4 regions of the Formosa undariae genome follow, and region 3 is predicted to be linked to each of the others. Evidence: riboswitches for the same ligand, from Rfam matches in the RefSeq annotation. Region 3 holds a riboswitch; each other region holds the start of a gene.
The links. Region 3 has a riboswitch for cobalamin ahead of ACFFVB_RS07810 (TonB-dependent receptor domain-containing protein). Riboswitches for the same ligand answer to the same signal wherever they lie in the genome.
Positions count from the first base shown of each region.

Region 1: another riboswitch for cobalamin. It lies ahead of nrdG (anaerobic ribonucleoside-triphosphate reductase activating protein); the one in region 3 lies ahead of ACFFVB_RS07810 (TonB-dependent receptor domain-containing protein).
Region 2: another riboswitch for cobalamin. It lies ahead of ACFFVB_RS05225 (ribonucleotide-diphosphate reductase subunit beta); the one in region 3 lies ahead of ACFFVB_RS07810 (TonB-dependent receptor domain-containing protein).
Region 4: another riboswitch for cobalamin. It lies ahead of ACFFVB_RS06035 (hypothetical protein); the one in region 3 lies ahead of ACFFVB_RS07810 (TonB-dependent receptor domain-containing protein).

Region 1 is NZ_JBHMEZ010000001.1:211,240-216,497, reverse strand. It holds tRNA gene ACFFVB_RS00900 (tRNA-Leu) at 1-80, shown strand, start outside; gene ACFFVB_RS00895 (DUF502 domain-containing protein) at 373-951, shown strand; cobalamin riboswitch at 1,542-1,745, shown strand; gene nrdG (anaerobic ribonucleoside-triphosphate reductase activating protein) at 1,870-2,334, shown strand; gene nrdD (anaerobic ribonucleoside-triphosphate reductase) at 2,327-4,102, shown strand; gene ACFFVB_RS00880 (RNA polymerase sigma factor) at 4,278-4,829, shown strand; gene ACFFVB_RS00875 (FecR family protein) at 4,928-5,258, shown strand, end outside.
Region 2 is NZ_JBHMEZ010000003.1:404,003-409,260, reverse strand. It holds gene ACFFVB_RS05230 (ribonucleoside-diphosphate reductase subunit alpha) at 1-812, opposite strand, end outside; gene ACFFVB_RS05225 (ribonucleotide-diphosphate reductase subunit beta) at 815-2,089, opposite strand; cobalamin riboswitch at 2,344-2,531, opposite strand; gene ACFFVB_RS05220 (DUF922 domain-containing protein) at 2,712-3,290, opposite strand; gene ACFFVB_RS05215 (FKBP-type peptidyl-prolyl cis-trans isomerase) at 3,377-3,805, opposite strand; gene ACFFVB_RS05210 (glutaminase) at 4,145-5,059, opposite strand.
Region 3 is NZ_JBHMEZ010000003.1:1,066,458-1,071,715, reverse strand. It holds gene ACFFVB_RS07820 (WD40/YVTN/BNR-like repeat-containing protein) at 1-231, shown strand, start outside; gene ACFFVB_RS07815 (hypothetical protein) at 926-1,288, shown strand; cobalamin riboswitch at 1,846-2,036, shown strand; gene ACFFVB_RS07810 (TonB-dependent receptor domain-containing protein) at 2,209-4,155, shown strand; gene ACFFVB_RS07805 (YncE family protein) at 4,163-5,258, shown strand, end outside.
Region 4 is NZ_JBHMEZ010000003.1:583,536-588,793, forward strand. It holds gene ACFFVB_RS06025 (FecCD family ABC transporter permease) at 1-673, opposite strand, end outside; gene ACFFVB_RS06030 (ABC transporter substrate-binding protein) at 674-1,828, opposite strand; cobalamin riboswitch at 2,033-2,246, shown strand; gene ACFFVB_RS06035 (hypothetical protein) at 2,276-2,572, shown strand; gene ACFFVB_RS06040 (DUF5074 domain-containing protein) at 2,599-3,657, shown strand; gene ppnP (pyrimidine/purine nucleoside phosphorylase) at 3,816-4,097, shown strand; gene glyA (serine hydroxymethyltransferase) at 4,211-5,258, opposite strand, start outside.

The DNA of each region.
Region 1 (5,258 bases), on a different contig from region 3:
GGGCGTGGTGGAATTGGTAGACACGCTAGACTTAGGATCTAGTGCAGCAATGTGTGGGAGTTCGAGTCTCCCCGCCCGCACAATAAGAGAAAGCCGACTATTTATAGTCGGCTTTTTTTTGTTTTATAATTTAGGGTTAATGGCCATATTTTACATCTTTGTGTGCCAATATTATCATTTGTATAGTTTTGGCTTCTTGCATAAAACGAATAAAATAAACTGAAGCTAAACAGTGTATAAAAACATTTTTCAAATCTGATTATTAATTTTTTATTTACTTTTAACATACACTAGCTTATGATTCTATCTTATTTTTATGAAGTGATATAATTTGAGCTCATAACTTTATACCCAATAACCAACCTAAAACCAATGAAGGATTACAAAAAACGTCTAGTAAGACCGAAAAATAAAATTGTAAGTGGTATGATGTATTTGTTACCCATATTTATTCTTTTTATTGTAATTGAAAAACTATGGTACAAAGTCAGTCATCTCGGAAAAATTGTTGTTCATAACCTGCACTTAGACGATTTTTTCGGAAAGTATTCCTTAACCATTACAACAGGTTTACTAATACTAATTATTTTCTATGTTTTTGGATATCTGGCAACCTTACCACGTTTTATGAAATTTTACGATTGGTTTGAAGGTATGTTGCTTGATGTTATTCCGGGATATAGTAAATATAAAACCGAGCTTGAGAATAAAATAAGTCCGAAACCAGATAATAGAACATCTGTGTTAATTAGTACACCAATGGGTGATAAACCAGGTCTTTTAATAGATGAAAAAACGAGCAATTCTGTGGTGTTTTTTCCGAGTACAACAAACGCTTTAGAAGGTGAAGTTTTGATCGTCGATAATAAAATGGTTAAGAAAATTGATATTGATGCAAAATCTCTACTTAGCATCATGAAAAAGCAAGGAAAAGGCTTGCCTATCGCTTAAAGTGGGTATGGCTATAGAAAATTTAGGTATTAAAAATGCAAAATAAAATAAAGAAGACGGTTTGTTGAGTTGTAGATAATCATGAAGAGATTCTCGACTCGGATCGAATACCATTTAAATTCTTAATCTTTTAATCTCTGTTCTAGATTGCCTGTAAAACAATAAAAAACGCCATGTTTTTTGAGGGCGTTCGAGCGGAGTCGAGAACATACAATGTTTTTTATTAATCAAATATAGATTCTGTCCTATAGACTATGTGTAGGCATAAAAACCAGGTTGTAGATTATTATGAAGAGGTTCTCTGGGCGACTCAAATACCGTTTAAATTCTCAAACTTTTAAGTTCTCGTCTAGATTGCATGTATAACAGTAAAAAACGCATGTTTTTTTAGGGTGTTCGAGCGGAGTCGAGAACATAAAGCTGTAGAATTATTTCTTTATTTCTCGATTAACCACATAATTTTAAAAACGCAACAATTAGGAATGATCCGTTTTTATAACGGATTAAAAACGACGCTCCGATTTAAGAAGTGTTAACAACTCTATTGATAAAATATCTGCACATATAATTTACATCTTGATTTCTTATTTATCTTTAACTTAGAAATTGGTTCTTAGTATACATCGCTAGTATACAGGGATTAAAAGGGAATTGGGTGGAAAACCTAAACTGTTCCCGCAGCTGTAAGCTCTCTAAAATGTTTTACATTCTTTTAGCCACTGTTTCAATATATTGAAATGGGAAGGCGTAAAACAGGAGCGAGTCAGAAGACCTGCCAAATTCAAAATCATGTCGAGCTTTCGGGAAAAAGGTGTATGGCATAGAATATTCTTATTAGAAATACTCTTAGCTTTTTGACGATTAACCTATCGATAGAACGGTCTGTTTATACCTGTTTGTCGACTAATTTAAAGAAGGATGTATTATTCAAACATTCAGATAGCACTTCAGGAAGTTCCTGGAGAAATTAGCATTTGTTTTAGCATTTGTGGTTGTAAACTACATTGTAAAGGCTGTCATTCTCCTATGCTATGGAAAGAGAAAAATGGCACGGAACTCACCTTAGAAACGTTTAAAAACACTCTAAAAAAGTATAAAGGGCTTGCAAGTTGTGTTTTGTTTATGGGCGGGGAATGGCACGAGGCAGAGCTTGTTAACTGTCTTCATTACGCTCGAAAACTAGACTATAAAACCTGTTTATATACAGGGGAAGATAATATTAGCGCAAATATATTACGAGAGCTTACTTGGATTAAAACAGGTAAGTGGATTTCGGAATTAGGAGGATTAGACGCTTTATCTACCAATCAGAAATTTACACACGTACAATCAAATTCGTTATTAAATCACTTATTTATTAAAAAACCATTAAGCCATGATTAGATTAACCCAAGAACAAGTCAATAAAAAAATCAATTTCATTAGTAATTATATCAACGCGTCTAATGCCGCCGATGGCTCTAAAATGGATGCCAATGCTAATGTGTCTTCTAAAAATATAGCCACTATGGAAGCCGAATTGAATAAAGACATAAATATTCAGGTAAACAGGCAATTGGTGAAAAATAAAATAGCAGACTTATTTGGAGACGATTTAGCGAACGAATATGTTAGACAAATAGAATCTCATGAAATATATGTGCATGACGAAACCTCTTTAAAACCGTACTGTGCTTCTATAAGTATGTATCCGTTTTTGTTTGATGGATTAACAAAATTAGGAGGGGAAAGTAAAGCTCCACAACATTTAGAAAGTTTTTGTGGCGAGTTTGTAAATCTTGTTTTTGCAGTGAGCTCTCAATTTGCAGGTGCTTTGGCAACGGTAGAGTTTTTGTTGTATTTCGATTATTTTGCACGTAAAGATTTTGGTGCAGATTATGTAAATACAAATACTAAAACCATCGAAAATCATTTACAACATGTTGTATATGCTATAAATCAGCCTGCTGCCGCTAGAGGGTATCAGTCAGTATTCTGGAATATTTCTTTATACGACGAAAAATATTTTGAAAGCTTATTCGGTGAATTTGTATTTCCAGATATGAGCAAACCAGAACTTGAAAGCTTAAATAAATTACAACAATTTTTTATGACGTGGTTTAATGCCGAACGCGAAAAAGCAGTATTGACTTTTCCTGTGGTTACCGCGGCCATGTTGGTAAAGGATGGAAAACCTGTAGATCATGATTTTGCAGACATGTGTGCTTCAGAATTAAGTGAGGGAAACTCGTTTTTTATCTATCAGTCTGAAAGTGCCGATAGTTTAGCGTCTTGTTGCCGGTTAAGAAATGAAATTAGTGATAACACCTTTAGTTATTCGCTTGGGGCAGGCGGAGTATCTACCGGATCTATAAATGTGATTACGTTAAACATGAATCGCTTGGTGCAAAAGGGAGATGATTTAAAAATTGTAATTCAGAAAATTCAGAAATATCAGGTGGCTTATAGAAGCTTGATCGAAGAATATAAAAATGCAGGCATGCTACCTGTTTATAATTCAGGTTTTATCGCTTTGGAAAAACAGTTTTTAACCATTGGAATTAATGGTATGGTGGAAGCTGCAGAAAGTTTAGGTATAAACGCAGAGAATAACGAGACCTATAAATCGTTTGTGTCTACAAATCTTAAAATTATTTATGATGCGAATAAAGAAGCCAAAAAAGAATTCGGATATATGTTTAATACCGAATTTGTCCCTGCTGAAAATTTAGGTGTTAAAAACGCAAAATGGGATAAGGAAGATGGTTTGTTTTCTCCTCGCGAGTGTTATAATTCCTATTTCTATGCTGTTGAAGATACTTCTGTAAATACTTTAGATAAAATCATGTTGCACGGCGACGATATTATTAAGTATTTAGATGGTGGTTCTGCGTTGCATTTAAATTTAGAAGAAGCTCCGAATAAAGATGGATTCTTAAAACTGATTCATGCGACAGCTATGGCTGGGTGTAATTATTTTTGTTTTAATGTGAAAATTACAATCTGTAATACGTGTAATAATATTGATAAGAAAACACTTCAGAAATGCAGTTCATGTGGCTCTAAGGATGTCGATTATGGGACGCGAGTTATTGGGTATTTAAAGCGTGTTTCAAACTTTAGTTCTGCAAGACAACAAGAAGCAGACTTAAGATTTTACCATTTAAATTAATAAAGCGCATGATCACATAAATCATATTTTGATTTATAAAAAGGGTTTATGTGATCATGTTTTATTATTTGCTTTTAATGAGTTCTAGGCGTCGTACATATCAGATAAATAGTTTACATAAGCTTAATATAGATGATGCTTGATAACTTGTTAACTTTGAAAAAAGTTAATATGTATGAGTCAACAAGCTGAGCTTGATTTCGATATTGTTTTTAACACCTATTGGAGTGGGCTGTATATTTATGCATTTAATATTTTAAAAAATAGTTCAACTTCCGAAGATATTGTTCAAGATGTCTTTCTTGATTACTGGAAAAGATCGTATTCCACCGATATTTCTCATGTAAAAGCATACTTATACCAGGCGGTAAAATATCAATGTGCTAATGAATTAAAAAAGCGAAAAATTACATCTGTAGATTTAGAGCACATTGAATCTTTATTTTTGCACGACGATCTTCCCGCAGATTTTAATTATGATGAAAAAACGCTAAGCCTCATTACTACAATTATTGATCAAAAATTACCTTTAAAATGTAAGGAGATTTTTAAACTTCGATATTATGAAGATATTGGTCCAAAAGAAATTGCAAGTCGTTTAAATATATCGGTAAGTACAGTGGAAAATCAAATCTACAAAGCACTAAGAATATTAAGATCAAACTCCGATCTTAATTTAAAAATTTCGATGCTAATCTTAATTCATCATTACTCAATACTACATTAAAGTTAATTCAGAGTTAAAGACTTTAAGCAATCGTTAAGCATTAAAAATAGCGTAGGTGTAATTCTAAAAATAGGTACTTAGTAATAAACCGAGTACTTATGACCGAATACGAATTTAATGATTTACTTAATCGTTACACTAAAAATAAAACTACCGAGAGAGAATCTTTTGTCGTAGAAAGCTACCTAGATAGTTTTCAAAAAGAAGGCCTAAGTCAGGACAATATTAAGTTTAATTTAGAGGTAAAGAATAGAATCTATTCAGCTATTTTAAAAGATAAGAAAAAAGTAAACTTTTTTAATTTTAGAAATATAGCCGCTGCTGTTTTATTATGTATTGCTACTTCTGTCCTTTTTTATAATATTCAGGCTGAACCCGAACTTATACAAGTCATTGCCGAGAGAGGCGAGCAAACAAAAGTGCTTTTAA
Region 2 (5,258 bases), 660 kb from region 3:
ACAGAACCTTCATTTGCATTATCTGTAAAGAAGATATATGGGTAACCCATTTCTCCTCTGCTTTGTAATACTTTTGCCCAAATTGTTCTTTTTTCACTATCACCATCAATCATAGATTGCATCCAAGCATTAGTTACGGTTACCCCGTGCGTTAATTCTTGAATAGCGTTTCCTTCAGAACCAATTTCTAGGAATTCCATAATGTCTTTATGGTCTATTGGTAAGTATGGAGAGAAGCGACCACGACGCACAGAACCTTGACTTACAACATCGACCATAGATTCGAAAAGACGCATAATATGAACCGCTCCTGAGGCTGTTCCATTATTCTTTACTTCAGAGCCTCTATGACGAATTTTACCAAAATACCCAGAGGTTCCACCACCTAATTTAGACATCATTCCAATTTCAGATTGTGTAAACAGGATGTTTCCCATATCGTCGTCGATATGCGAACCAAAACAACTAATTGGTAAGCCTCGTTTTTGTCCGAAATTAGACCAAATTGGAGATGCTAATGAATAAAAACCTTGCGACATATAGTTATAAAACTTATCGCTAAAGCCAGGCATTTTTAAAATGTCTTGCGCACGATCTGCAATTTCTCTAATACGTTCTTTTGGTTTAACACCTTCTGTAAGGTATCCAGATTCTAAAAATTTACGGCTATTTTCGTTTAACCACCCAAAGGAATCATTATCTATTGTACCGTTTTTAGTGTTTAATGCAGCGTGTCTAGCATCAACTAAATTTTGAGTATTATTTTTTTCTGATGTTGTTACAGGGTCTTGATTGTAAGTGTTGTTTTCCATTTTTAAAATAAGTCGTCGCTAGTTATACTTTGGGCTCTTTTACTATAATTAATTGAACGTTTAACGAAGAAATCTCCGTGTTTTGTTCCGATTATTTCGTCATCAAACCATTCTGTTTGAGCTAATAATTTGTGATCAATTTCAAATATTTTATCAATTCCAATACTCTCTAAAGAGTTATTAAAACGATTTTTTATGAATTCGTTTATAACCGCTTTCGGAATAAAATCTAATTCACCTTTTTCGAAAATCCAATCTATAATTTTACTTTCAGAATGATATGCTTCTTCGCAAAGTTGCTGAATCATAATCTTATACGTGTCGTTAAACCATTCTGGGTGTTCGTCCTTAATAATATTAATAAGCTCGATACCAAAATCCCCGTGAATTTGTTCTTCTTTAGAAGTGGCCTCTACGACATTTGAAATCCCTTTAAGCATATTTTTATGCTTATTGAAAGCCATGATGATTAAGAACTGAGAGAATAAAGACACATGTTCTATAAATAGAGAGAATAGTAATACAGATTCTGCATACTCTTCATTATTCTCACTTTTAGCGTTCTTTAAAGCGGTTTCTAAATACTGAACGCGCTTCATAATAGCAGGCTTTTTCTTTAATTTTTCGAATTCATTATTTAATCCTAAAATCTCTAATAGGTGTGAATACGCATCATGATGTCTCACTTCACTTTCAGCAAAAGTGGCACCCACAGATCCTATTTCTGGCTTAGGCATGCGGTGATAAATATCGCCCCAAAAGGTTTTTACTGCAACTTCTATTTGAGAGATAGCCAACATCGTGTTTTTTATTGCACTTTGCTCTACAGGTGTTAAAGCCGATTTGAAATCTTGAATATCACTCGTGAAATTAAATTCGGTATGAATCCAGTAGGAGTGACGAATAGCAGGAACATATTCGTAAAGTTGTGGGTATTCGTAAGGTTTTAAATTGATACGTTTTTCGAAAATATTACTTTTTCTACTCTGCGTCTGGTTATTTCTATAAATAATATAAGCTTTCGCTACATCGACAAACTCACTATGCATTAGTTTTTTCTCGACAATATCTTGTACTTCTTCTACTGTTGGTACGTAATCTTTATCTTGATTTCGACGCTCTAAAAGCTCGATATATACATTTTTTGCTATTAGTTCTGCATCAATACTAGAACCATGGTTAACGGCTAGCATAGCTTTTGTAACAGCAGCTGTAATTTTCTGAAGATCGAATGGTTTTGACTTAAAATTTCTTTTAATAATTTGAATTATTTCCATACTTACGATATTAAGTTGGTCTAGTGAACCTTAATTTAAACCCCTTCTTTTCTAAATAAATTTAGATAAAACAGTAATCTTTTAATAAAAATTACAGCGAGGCATTCAATCTTGGTTACAAACCATTAGTTGTTAATCATGTTTAAATTTGCAATACTGATCTTGGGAACATAAGGAAGAAAAAGAAAGAGACTACGCATATAATATGGCACAACATTCTTCTAACTCCAGCTTCAATCCCCGAAAGCACATTGAATTATTAATATTAAATGGCAGGTCTTCTGACTAACTCCTTTCACTCGGCCTTCCCATTCTTTCGAAAAGTGACCTTATTTGAGCTTCCGTTCGTGAGCATACAGCTGCGGGACAGTTCCAGAATTACACCGGATTCCCTTTTAATATCAAGTTCGTAAACTTGATAACCAATTAAAGTTAAAATCGGGTGTAAATTTATCTACTATAAATAAGTTTTAATAATTTACTTATCAGAACTTATTGACAATTGTAAATAAATAAAAATTGATAATCATTTTGGTGCTATTAAAGGTCGTAATCGCGCCTGAATATAAGACAACAAAATCTGTTCTAAACTGTTTTTTAAATTAAAGGGGTATATTCATATTTATAGATCCAGTTTAAAATGTTCTAGTTTTTTCAATTCATCTGCAACGATGGCATTCCAACGGACTTGTTCTTCATGGTCTGTGGAATGGTGGGTTTGATCATCGTATTGCTTCTGAAAATAGTAATACGACCTAAACAGGCTTTTATGAATGCGTCTGTAATCGGATTGCAACACGTCTCCAGCTGATTTTTTTATTTTATCAATGTCTCGTCTCATTTTTCTGGCATACAATTCTGCGATATCGAAATGCACTTGCTCGTGCTTTAAAATGTATTCACTCTTGGTATTAATCCAAGAGATATCTTTATGAAACTTCGCTAAAACGTGATACTCATATTTCCCGTTTTTAAAGGCATAAGGCACAATAATAATGTTTGCACCCGTAATTGCTTTTTTGGACGTTGTGGTATCTACTTTTGCCTGAAAGTCTGATAATTTTAACGCCCTGTCTCTAGTCCATATAATAGCCTCATTGGTTTCCTTCTCAATCTTGTTAACGTTCTGAGCATAGGCGTCTGTACTTAGACTCATCATCAAGAAAAGTGTAATGATATAGTATTTATATATGTCCTTCATCTCAGTATAACACGTATTAAAACACTTTCTTGCATAAAAAAAATCCGAACGCCTGTCCGGATTTTTTATATATAAAATAGAGGTAATTATTTAATCTCTATAACTTCTAAATCGAAAGTTAAAGCCTGACCAGCAAGTGGATGGTTTCCATCTACTACAATATGATCATCTTGAATATCTACAACTCTAAATTGGTGCTCTCTACCATCTTCACTTTTAGAAGTCAGTCCCATTCCTAGTTCTGGTTTTACTTCTGGAGGTAATTGTTCGTTGGCCACTTTGTGAAACAACTCTTCGTTAATGTCGCCGTATGCGTCTTCTTTAGTTATTTCAACTGTTTTTTTCTCGTTCACTTTCATATCAATGATAGCATTTTCAAAACCAGGAATTAACATACCCTGACCAATAGTAATTTCTATAGGCTCACGCTCTAAAGAACTATCGAATACACGACCATCATTTAACTTTCCTGTGTAATGTACTTTTACTGTATCATTCTCTTTTACTTGACTCATACTCTGTTTTTAAAGTTTTAATAAAAAGCAAAGCTAGGATTTTAAGTTGGAAGCACCCAAAATATAGGCTAAAAGTCTGAAAATTAAGAAAGGTTTAACGTCTAATCCCTTTAAAATAAACACGAAACCAAAAAATCTTATCAATTGTTTAGACATGTAGTGATATCCATTTTAAATCATCAAACCCAAGTAAATATATAAGCCATCATATCTATGATTTTTTGATTCACTGGACTTAGATTTAATATGTATTAAATCTAAGTCAGATGTTGTTACTTTATATAAGGACGTCTCATTATATGTTTTTAAAACTAATGAAGTGTTAAGAAAATAGACCCTCTAAAAGATAGACAGCTTAGTAACCGAGGTAAATTGTTCAAGAAACTTCATGCCTTTATACGAATTTCCTTTTTTGTTTAATTTGGGACTCCAAACAGCTATGGCATATTTATCTGGATATATAGCGATTATACCACCACCAACGCCACTTTTACCAGGTAGTCCTACTCTAAATGCAAATTCTCCCGACTCGTCGTAAAATCCACAAGTTTGCATAAGTGCATTTACACGTTTCGATTGCGTTTCTGTAAGAATTTGGTCTTGACCTAGTATTTTTTTACCATTATTGGCTAAGAATAAAAAGAGTTCCGAAAGGTCCTTGCAATTCATTTCTAGCGAGCAGATGTCAAAATATAAATCTAAAACATCTGAAGGTTCGTTTTTAATATTACCTAAGGATTTTATAAAATTACAGAGTGCTATATTTCTATAACCTACTTTCTTTTCTGAGGATGCAATTTTACTTGAATAATTAATGTCTTTATTATTACTAATATCTCGGACAAAAGCTAAAAATTCTGCTTTCGGATGCTTAAGCTCGCTTAGTAATATGTCTGCAATAACTAGTGCTCCAGCATTAATAAATGGATTTCTAGGAATGCCTTTCTCTACTTCTAATTGTAGTAGCGAATTAAATGCATTTCCTGAAGGCTCCACATCTACACGTTCCCATGTTTTGGCACCTATTAGTTTATAGGCTAAGATTAGAGATAGAACTTTGGCTATACTCTGAATGGAGAAATTTTCGTAACAATCTCCCATTCCAAAATTCTGACAATCCATTGTTGTTATGTGTACTCCAAATTTCTTCGGATCAACTTCTGCTAAATCGGGAATATAAGTTGGTAATGCGCCACTATCTTCTATAGCCTTCACATTTTTGTATATGTCTTGAATAATTTCTTTAAAATCCACGGTTCTCATTTTTTAGCGCAAATACCTTATACTACGAGTAAAATGCATATTAGAAAAAGCTAATGTAAGCAATAGAAACCAAAATGAATATTAGCAGGATTACTCATCATAGAAAATAAGAGGTAAGGCGGTGAAAAAGGGAAAATAATACGGACAATGGCTATCTTTTAATCTTAAGTTTTTTTGTAAAACACATCAT
Region 3 (5,258 bases):
GTTGCCGATGGTCAATTACCAAGTCATAAGAGTTGTGTGCAATATATGCCTAATAGCGACGCTAAAACGTTGGTCGCTGTGAGTAATAGTGGTGTAGACATGTCTAAAGACAGTGGAGATACTTGGACGCATATTAGCGATGTATCATTTTATACTATTCGATTTCTGAATGATTCGACAGCCTATGCTGCAGGAAAAAATCGAATCTCGAAATTAACATTTAAGGAGTAAGTCTTCCTTTTTTATGTTTTACCTCGCGTTTTTAACAGTTTATTTATGGTAAATTGTTCTAATTTTTAAAGAAATTGGTCTAATTATTGAAAAATTTCAATCAAAAAAGTGTTAAAGTTTTGGTTTTAAATTTTTCCAATTCTCTTGACTAAAACAGTACTTTGTTAAAGGCAATTTTCATTCATTTTGAATAAAAATTGCCTTTTTTTATTTTTTTAAATAAAGAGAGATTGTAGACTGCATAAGGAAAAAACATCGATTAAGTGTTCGTATTGTCGGTCAACAAACAATATTGCGTATTTATGAGGTTTAAATTAATAATACGTTTAAGATGGCCTGAAACTTTTGAGAATTTCGCTAAAGTGTCCGTGTTGTCTACTTTTTCTAAACTTATTTTCACTAAATATTGAATAACTTTCGTACCTTGCGAAGGTATAAGTGACTTAACCTAAATTACATATCGTATTTATACGATGAATATTTTTTCAGTCTGTGATCGATGTCATTATTTTTTACAGATTAAATAACATAATCATAATATTAACATAAAAAAGAGAATTAATTAGTACATAAAACCATCTAGTAGCTTTAAGCTTATTTTTAACCTGATTTATACTTGATTTCCGAATAAAAGGAATGTAGTAGCTAGAGAAGTTTTAGTAAAATTATTGAATCAACCCAAATCTATAACAAAATGAAAAAATTAAACTTCAGAACATGGCGTACAGCCATATTTTTCCTAGTATGCGCATCTTTGTTTGTTTCTTGTGCAAAAGACTATGCAGATTTTCGCGTTGCTGCTCCCGAATTAAATATGACAGAATTATCGTTTAAGGACGGTATGAAAGTTGGAGATCGCATTACATTTGAGGCTCAAAGAGTAACAGAAGTAGATAGCATATATGCTAATGAGTGGAGTTTAAACGATATTTTAGTTTCTTCTGAAAATTCTTATGAATTTGTTGCTGAAGCTCCAGGAGAATATGTTTTGTCTTACAGAGCTTATAACATCGCAGGGGAATTTAATTATGATTACGATATCGTAGTAGAAGAGTAAACTTCTTATTACAACCGTACTGTGTTCTAAGGCTATTTAGAAATGTCTAAATGGTTTCTTAAATTAATTTTCAAAGATTATAGCTTATATAAAAAAATACGTTTTAGGATAAAGGGCTGGAATATAAAATATTTCAGCCCTTTTCTTTTTACCCCGAACTTCATTTTTATCTGTGTTATTCAGATTATGTTTGAAACTAAATAAAGAAAGAAGGGTTCTCTCCAGGTTTTTTTAAATTACCAAGGTATTCGTTTATTTTCGGGGCCTTAAATTCTAATCCGTAATCCACTTAACTTAAGTTGGGTTTATTCGAATCAATATATATGCTAATTTATTGATGTTGCGATCTCACACACGAGATCTTATTTTAAAATTTATAGTTATCTTCTATGATAGATATCATAAGTGATATCAATCCTACTCATTATATTTGCTTTACTATATAAAATTCTGATTTCATGTGTTTAAAGGATGTAATTAGTCTAGGAATTATTTTAATAGTATGAAATGTGAAATAGATGGTTTGCTATCTGTGTTTTTTGTCTAAATTTGCATTTTTAAATATTAAGGGAAATGGTTGTTGTGTTTATTTAAACATTAACATTAAAAGAGAATTCGGTGAAAATCCGAAACTGTCCCGCAGCTGTAAGCTCATAACGGAAACCTAATTTTCGGTCACTTTTCAATAGAAAGGGAAGGCCAGGTGGAAGGAGTAAGTCAGAAGAACTGCCATTTTTTAGTAATTCAAATAGCTTTCGGGGATAAAAGCTAGGATTAGAATCGTATTATTCTTCTCTTTAGGAGTAACTGTGTCCCGTACCGGTTAGTCTGCCCTCGATTGCAATAAATTAATAGAGGTGAGGTTTTCAAAATTGTTTTATAATTTTATTTTAATAACATGTATCACGTGTTTCAGTTCGGTGTCTGTTTTGGCACAAGAACAGGATACTGTTGCCGCTACCTCCCTGAAAGAAGTTGTATTAAAATATAATATTACGCAACATAAAAAACACGTGTCTCCAGCACCAGTGCAAACTTTAGATGGCGGAACGTTAGCCCGTTTAAATAGTTTAAATGTAGCCGATGCGATACGTTATTTTAGCGGTGTTCAGCTTAAAGACTACGGTGGAGTAGGTGGATTAAAAACGGTGAATATTCGTAGTATGGGTTCGCAACATACAGGAGTCTTTTACGATGGTGTTAAATTAGGAAATGCGCAAAATGGTCAAGTCGATTTAGGGAAATATTCCTTAAATAATATGGAACAAGTAAGCTTGTACCAAGGGCAACGGACCGATTTAGACCAGTCCGCAAATGCTTATGCGTCTGCAAATAGTATTTATTTAAAATCGAAAACTCCAGATTTTAATAATGAAAAAGCATATCAAGCAGATGTAACCTTTAAAACGGGCTCCTTCGGACTAATTAATCCATCATTTTCTTTCGATTATAATTTAACGCCTAAGATAGCTGCCCGCGTGAGTGCCGAAATGGTCTCTGCCGATGGTGAATATAAATTTCAATATACGAATGGGACTTATGATACTACAGCAGTGCGTAAAAATGCAGACATAAAATCGTATCGCGTAGAAGCGGCGCTTTATGGAAATCCGTCAAAGAAAATTAGTTGGAACTTAAAATATTATCATTTCGATTCCGAACGCGGTTTGCCAGGTGCCATCGTAGCAAATCGTTTTGAGCGTCCGCAACGTTTATGGGATAAAAATAGTTTTATTCAAGGTGAATTTAAATATGAAGTAAACGACTCGTACTTCTTTGTTGTTAGAGGAAAATACGCCGATGATTATACGCGTTACGTTGACCCTGAAATTGTTTCTCTGGATGGAATTTTAGACAACAGATACAATCAGAAAAAATATTACACATCTATAGTAAATACGGTTAAACTGAAACCGTTTTGGGAAGTATCTCTTGCTTCAGATTTTGAAGAAAATACACTCGATGCCAACTTATATCGTTTTGCATATCCCAAGCGATTTTCCATGCTAAATGCATTAGCAAGTAACTTTCATTTTAAACGATTAAATCTTCAATTAAGTGTATTAAGTACCACGGTAAATGAGACGGTACAAGCCTACGATTCGGCAGACGATTTTCAGAAATTCTCGCCTTCCGTGTTGATTAATCTACAACCTTTTCAAAATTCAGATTTGAGATTACGTGGGTTTTATAAGAATATTTTCAGAATGCCTACTTTTAACGATTTGTACTACACTTTTGTTGGGAATACTTTTCTTAGACCAGAAAATTCAGAGCAAATTGATTTCGGATTTTCATATCAACATTCTAAACAGAAATCCTTCTTCGAAATCCAAGCCGATGTTTATAAAATATGGATTACCGATAAAATTGTGGCTGTTCCCGGAGCTAATTTATTTAGATGGACCATGCTAAATCTTGGTGAAGTAGAAACTACTGGGTTAGAAGTCGGCATAAAATCTTCCGTAACATTTTATAAAGATTTTAATGTTACCGGAATGCTTAATTACACTTATCAAGAATCAATAGATGTAACGGCTAATAGTAATAGTTATGGCGACCAAATACCATATATACCGCTTCATAGCGGGAGTGCAACAGTTATGACAGGATATAAAGCGTTTCAGTTTAACTACAGTTTTATTTATACGGGAAGTCGCTACAGCCAGAAAGCAAACATAGCATCTAACTATCTAGAACCTTGGTATACTCACGATTTATCGGCTAACTATACATTTCAAGAGTTGAAAAATCCCATTCAAATAGGAGTAGAGGTTAATAACTTATTAGACCAACAATACGATGTGATTAAGAATTTCCCAATGCCGGGACGTTCGTACCGCTTTACAATTAATTATAAACTTTAATTATTAAATGAAAAAATATATACTAATTTTTATAATTATATTGACTGTTTTGTCTTGCAGAACAGACGATCCAATTTTTACAGAGATAGTTTATCAAACACCTCAAGCACCTGACCCAAATAGTATTCTAAAAGGATTCTATGTCGTCAATGAAGGCAACATGTCTATGAACAAAGCCTCTTTAGATTATATGGACTTTGAGACGGGTGAATATAAACAAGAACGTTTTAAGGATGCAAACCCATCGGAAGTTGGAGGCTTAGGAGATGTTGCCAACGATATAGGGATTTATGGTTCTAAAATGTATATCGTAGTTAATGCGTCGAATAAAGTTGAGGTTCTAGATGCAAATACTGGTGTTAAGTTGAAACAAATTAATGTAGATAATTGTAGATATATCACGTTTTATAAAGGTAAAGCCTATTTAAGTACTTATTTGGGCACAATAGGTGACCCAAGTGCTCCACAGGGACAGGTTAACGAAATTGATACGACAAGTTTAACGGTAACTCGTAAAGTAGATGTTGGTCGTCAGCCTGAAGAATTGGTTGCTTACGACGATAAACTTTATGTGGCGAATTCTGGTGGTTATAGCCCACCGGAGTACGAAACTAGTATTTCGGTAATTGATATTCCAAGTTTTACAGAAACGAAGCGCATCGAAGTGGCTAAAAATCTACACCGTTTAAAAGTGGATAGCGAAGGGGATTTATATGTGTCTTCTCGAGGAGATTATTTTGAAACACCTTCAAACTTTTTTGTCGTAGATACTAAAACAGATAAAGTGAAGAAAACGTTCGATTTAGCAGTAAGTAATTTTACTATTCATAACGACATTGCCTATATCTACAGTACCGAATTTAATTACTATACAGGAGAAAATACCATTTCGTATAGCAAATTAGACACCAAAACTGAAACTGTTTTAGAAGATTCTTTTATTGCTGAAGGCAACGAGGAATTAATTCAAATCCCTTACGGAATTGCCGTAAATCCAGAAAATGAAGACATCTATATAACAGATGCAAAAGATTACGTTACCCCTGGCGATTTGTATTGTTTCGATTCGGACGGCGAATTTAAGTGGAAAGTTGTCACTGGCG
Region 4 (5,258 bases), 480 kb from region 3:
TATTTAGTGCTTTTATTGATGCTAAACTCAGTACCAACCCAACACCATAAATCGATGCAAAAACACCTAATTCTAGCCATGATAAATTTCCCAAACTACCAAAGCCCCAAAACACATAGCGCTGTAATTGTTCGGCCGAACTAAAATAAGACAGAACTCCTACAATAGCACCGGTTATACTCGCAAACATGAGTCCGATAATTAAAATAGCCATAGTATCTCGCACTCTAGATGACACTAACAATACGGATAAAAGCACTAAGAAACTTCCTAAACTCGCTGCAATTACAACGCTCCATTTAGAAATTAATAATACGGCAAAAGCACCACCAAAAAGCCCTGAGCCTAAAATCACTAAGGCCACTCCTAAACTAGCGCCAGAACTTATTCCCAAAACAAAAGGTCCTGCTAAAGGATTTCTAAATAAGGTTTGCATTAAAAGTCCTGAAACCCCTAAACCAGATCCTACTAATATGGCTGTAATTGCTTTTGGCAACCTATAATTTTGAATGATATAACCCCAAGACTCATTCGTCGAATTTCCAAAAACACTATCAAAAACTCCATGTAGCGGAATAGAAACTGACCCCAAACTAATATTTATAAAAAAACAACATAGTAATAGCCCAATAAGCACTAAAAACGCGGTTCTATATGTCTGCTGATTTGGCAATTAATTTAACTTTTTAAAGAAGAATAATTTATGATCTTGAAGGAGTTCTGGATGGCAAATTTTAATTAAATCTTTCAGAACTAAATCGGGTCTAGACTGCCCTAATTCATAATACAGTACACCTCCTGTTGCTCCTGTGGTATTAGACATAGAATAGACATGTTTCTGTTTAAAAGCATCAAATTTTGTGTAATGCACATTCGCCTTTTCAAGTTCTTTTAAACTCCCGTAAATTGAAGGGTTAATCCAAATGTCGCCCATTTTAGCTTTATTAAAAACCGTTTCGAAGTTTAGTGCTAAACTTCCCGAGCCTTGCGTATTTTTCCAAAGATAATTGGCATTTGCATCTTTTAAAAGCTGTGCTTCTGAGCTGGTGCCATTTGGCATATACCAAACATCTTTATACATGGCTCCACTAAATACACTAGGTCTATTTTCTACATTTTTGGCTAACGTTTTAGCCATTACATATTCCGTTTCAATACTATTATAAACGGCTTCTGCTTTATCTTCTTTATTAAACAGCACACCAAAAAACTTAATCCATTCGGCTTTTGCCAATGGCGTTTCTTCGACCCAATCCCCGTTATAAATAACTGGAATATTTGCTTTTTTAACGGTTTCCATAGAACTATTATTCCCATCTACGCCAAAAGCGATCACAACTTCTGGTCGCAATTCTAAAAGTACTTCTGTATTTACCCCTTCGTTTTTGCCAAGCTCACGAATTTCTTTATTATCAATTCGTGTTCTATTTTTTTCTGAAGACACATATTGTGTTCCTGGAAATCCAACTAATTTTTCATCTTCACCTAATAATTCTAAGCCAGGCAAATGCGTTGTCGATGTCACTACAATGCGCTCTATTGGGATAGGAATTATAGACTCGAAATCGTCTGCATTCAAATCTACAATATCCATCTGGTCCTTATCGACTAAAGCAAATTTATAACTCTTGTCTGCTTTTGGCCATGGACTATAAATTTCTAAAACCTTATAATTTTTAAACGTTTTAACCGAAAAGCCTTTAGCATGCTTTAAAGATAAATCTATACTTTGTTCTTGTATTTCTTTGACTGCTTTTGCGTCGTTTTTACAACTAAAAGCGAACACAAAGAGTAGAATAACTAAAAATTTTAACTGAAAAGGTTTCATTTAATTCAATTTTGAAAAGTGTGAATTATAATATTCAAAACGAATTAATACACACCTCAATTTAATATAAAGACACTTCAAATGTAAGCATATAAATTTCAGACGAAATAAATATTTTAATTTTTTAGTAGAAATAACACCCATAATACTGAAACTTCTTTACGAAAAAAATGGGATTTATATTTTAGTAGAAATAAAAACATTAGTTTTGAACCGAATTTTGGTTCATATCATTTAAAATGATGGATTAAAAGGGAATTGAGTGTAAATCTCGAACTGTTCCCGCAACTGTAATCTTAGTTTTGCTTTGCAAAATGCTTGTTATTAAAACTCTAATACACCACTGATTTTAATTTAAAATTGGGAAGGTAATTAACAAGACGAGAGTCAGGAGACCTGCCAAATTCAGCTAAACTAATTGACTTTCGGGCAAAGAGTCTTAACTATATGAAAGAAAAACGAATACTCTATTTTTTATTTTTTGCATGCGTTCTAACACAGTCTTTTGTGTTAAGCGATTCTATTCAGAAATTAGACACCATTCTAACTTCTGCCAATTCGCAATTAAATACGTATTGTACATCCCCTATTTATTCGAAAGAGCATGGATTAGGTAAGGCAACTAGCGCTTATTTTCGAGATACGACAGGGATTAAGAACGGTGTAAATTTAGACTTAAAATCAAAAAAATCCTGTCATTCCCATATTAAGAAGCAACAGGACGGCATAACTAAAATTACTTAAAACATTAATATATAATTAATTAAACTATGAAAAAGATAAACAAATTTTTAGTACTAGCTCTTGCGAGCACTGCTTTTTTAAGCTCATGTAGTAATGACGACGATGCAACTCCAGACCTTCCTAAAGGAGATTACGACACTGGATATTTTGTATTAAACGAAGGGAATGCTAACCCTGCAACAGCAAGTATTTCTTTTATTGGAAACGACGGTACGATGGAAGACGACGTTTACAGAACTGTAAATCCAACGTCTCCAGAAACGGGTACATATTTACAAAGTATGTTTTTTGATGACTATAATGCTTACATTATTTCTGGAAATGCAGACCAAATTACTGTTGTAGATCGTTACACTTTTGAATACAAGACTACAATTTCTACCGATTTTGAAAATCCTAGATACGGTGCTATTGCAAACGGAAAAGCCTATGTTACAAATTCTGCTGGATGGGAATTAGGATCTGCAGATGATTTTGTTACTGTAATAAATTTATCAGATTATTCTACATCTACTTTTGCAATGGAAAATGCAGAAAAAGTTATGGAAGAAGATGATATGATCTATTTTGCTAATGGATATTATGGTAGCGGACAAACTATTACTGTTTTAAATCCTAGTACAGATGCAACGACAATTATTGATTTAGGTGATGGAAATTCTCCTAATTCTATAGTTGAGGAAGATGACAATCTATACGTATTGACAACTAATTTTGCTGGTACACCAAATATTTTTGAGATTAGCACAGCTTCAAACACAATTACAAATACTATTGATTTATCAGGGGTGGTTACAAGTCCTAGGCTATTAAATATTGAAGATGATATTATGTATTTTACAGATGCAACATCTGTATATAAATTAGATATTAATGGTACAACACCTTCTAAAGTATTAGAATATACATCGACTTCTCTGTATGGTGCTATGTATAGTTTTACTGTAGAAGACGATAAGATTTACATTACAGATGGTGGCGATTTTGCTTCTGGAGGAACAGCTTACGAATACTCATTAACAGGATCTCTATTAAATACTTATATTGTTGGTGTAGGTCCAAACGGATTATATTTCAACGATTAATACCCCAAATGTATCATTAACCAAGAGAAATCGTCTAGAAAGAAATTTTTAGGCGATTTTTTATTTTCTGTCGGTATGGAATTTTTAGGGTTTATGGCTTCTTACTTGTCCTTTAAAAAGCATTGTTATACTTTTAACCTTCATTAAAACCAAATATTATGATATCAAGCAACACCTATTTTGAAGGTAATGTAAAATCTTTAGGCTATCAATCGGCAACTGGAGCATCGACTTTAGGCGTTATGGAAGCAGGAACCTACGAATTTGCCACCGACAAACATGAAACTATGAATGTTATAGAAGGTACAATGACCGTATTATTACCAGAATCTAGCAATTGGGAAACCTTTAAAGCAGGAGAATCTTATCAGATAGAAGCGAATAAAACCTTTCAAGTTAAGGTATCTGAGCAAACCTCTTATTTATGTCAGTATGAATAATAAGGTATTAGATAATTAAATACGATTACGATTCTCTTTTCGAAAATAGAAAATACTTAAAAAATAAAAAGGCTGCCAATTGGCAGCCTTTTTTAATATCTATAGTTTATAAACTAAAATACAAATAATGGTCTATCGGCCATAAGTGCATTCACTTTAGTTCCAACAGCAGCTAAAATAGCTTCGTCTTCTAAGTTTACAATAACCTCATCGACTAAATCAACGATAGTTTGCATATCGCTTTCTTTTAATCCACGTGTTGTAATTGCAGCAGCTCCAATACGAATACCAGAAGTTACAAATGGTGATTTATCATCGAAAGGTACCATGTTTTTGTTTACAGTAATGTCTGCTTTTACTAAAGCTTCTTCTGCCTGTTTTCCAGAAACATCTTTATTTCTTAAATCGATAAGCATCATATGGTTATCTGTTCCTCCAGAAATAATGTTATACCCTTTTGCCACAAAAGCGTCAGCCATAGCCGATGCATTTTTCTTAACTTGTAACATATACGTAAGGTAATTATCTGTAAGTGCTTCACCAAAAGCAATGGCTTTAGCAGCAATAATATGCTCTAATGGTCCACCTTGGTTTCCTGGGAATACAGCAGAATCGAATAAAGAAGACATTTTTCTTTTGTTTCCGTTTTTAAGTGTAATTCCGAAAGGGTTATCGAAATCTTCACCCATCATAATCATTCCACCTCTTGGACCTCTTAAGGTTTTATGCGTTGTAGTTGTTACAACGTGACAATGAGGAATTGGATCATTTAAAATTCCTTTAGCAATTAAACCTGCAGGGTGAGAAATATCGGCCATTAAAATAGCACCAACACTATCAGCAATAACACGGAAACGTTTAAAATCGATATCACGTGAATATGCTGAAGCTCCAGCAATTATTAATTTTGGTTGCTCTTTAGTTGCAACCTCTTGAATCTTATCGTAATTTAAAACTCCTGTTTCTTGGTCTACACCATAAAAAGAAGGATTATATAATTTTCCAGAAAAATTTACTGGAGAACCATGAGTTAAATGTCCACCGTGAGATAAATCGAAACCTAAAATTTTATCTCCTGGATTTAAACATGCTGCAAAAACAGCAGTGTTTGCCTGACTTCCTGAGTGTGGCTGAACGTTAACATAAGCTGCTCCAAAAAGT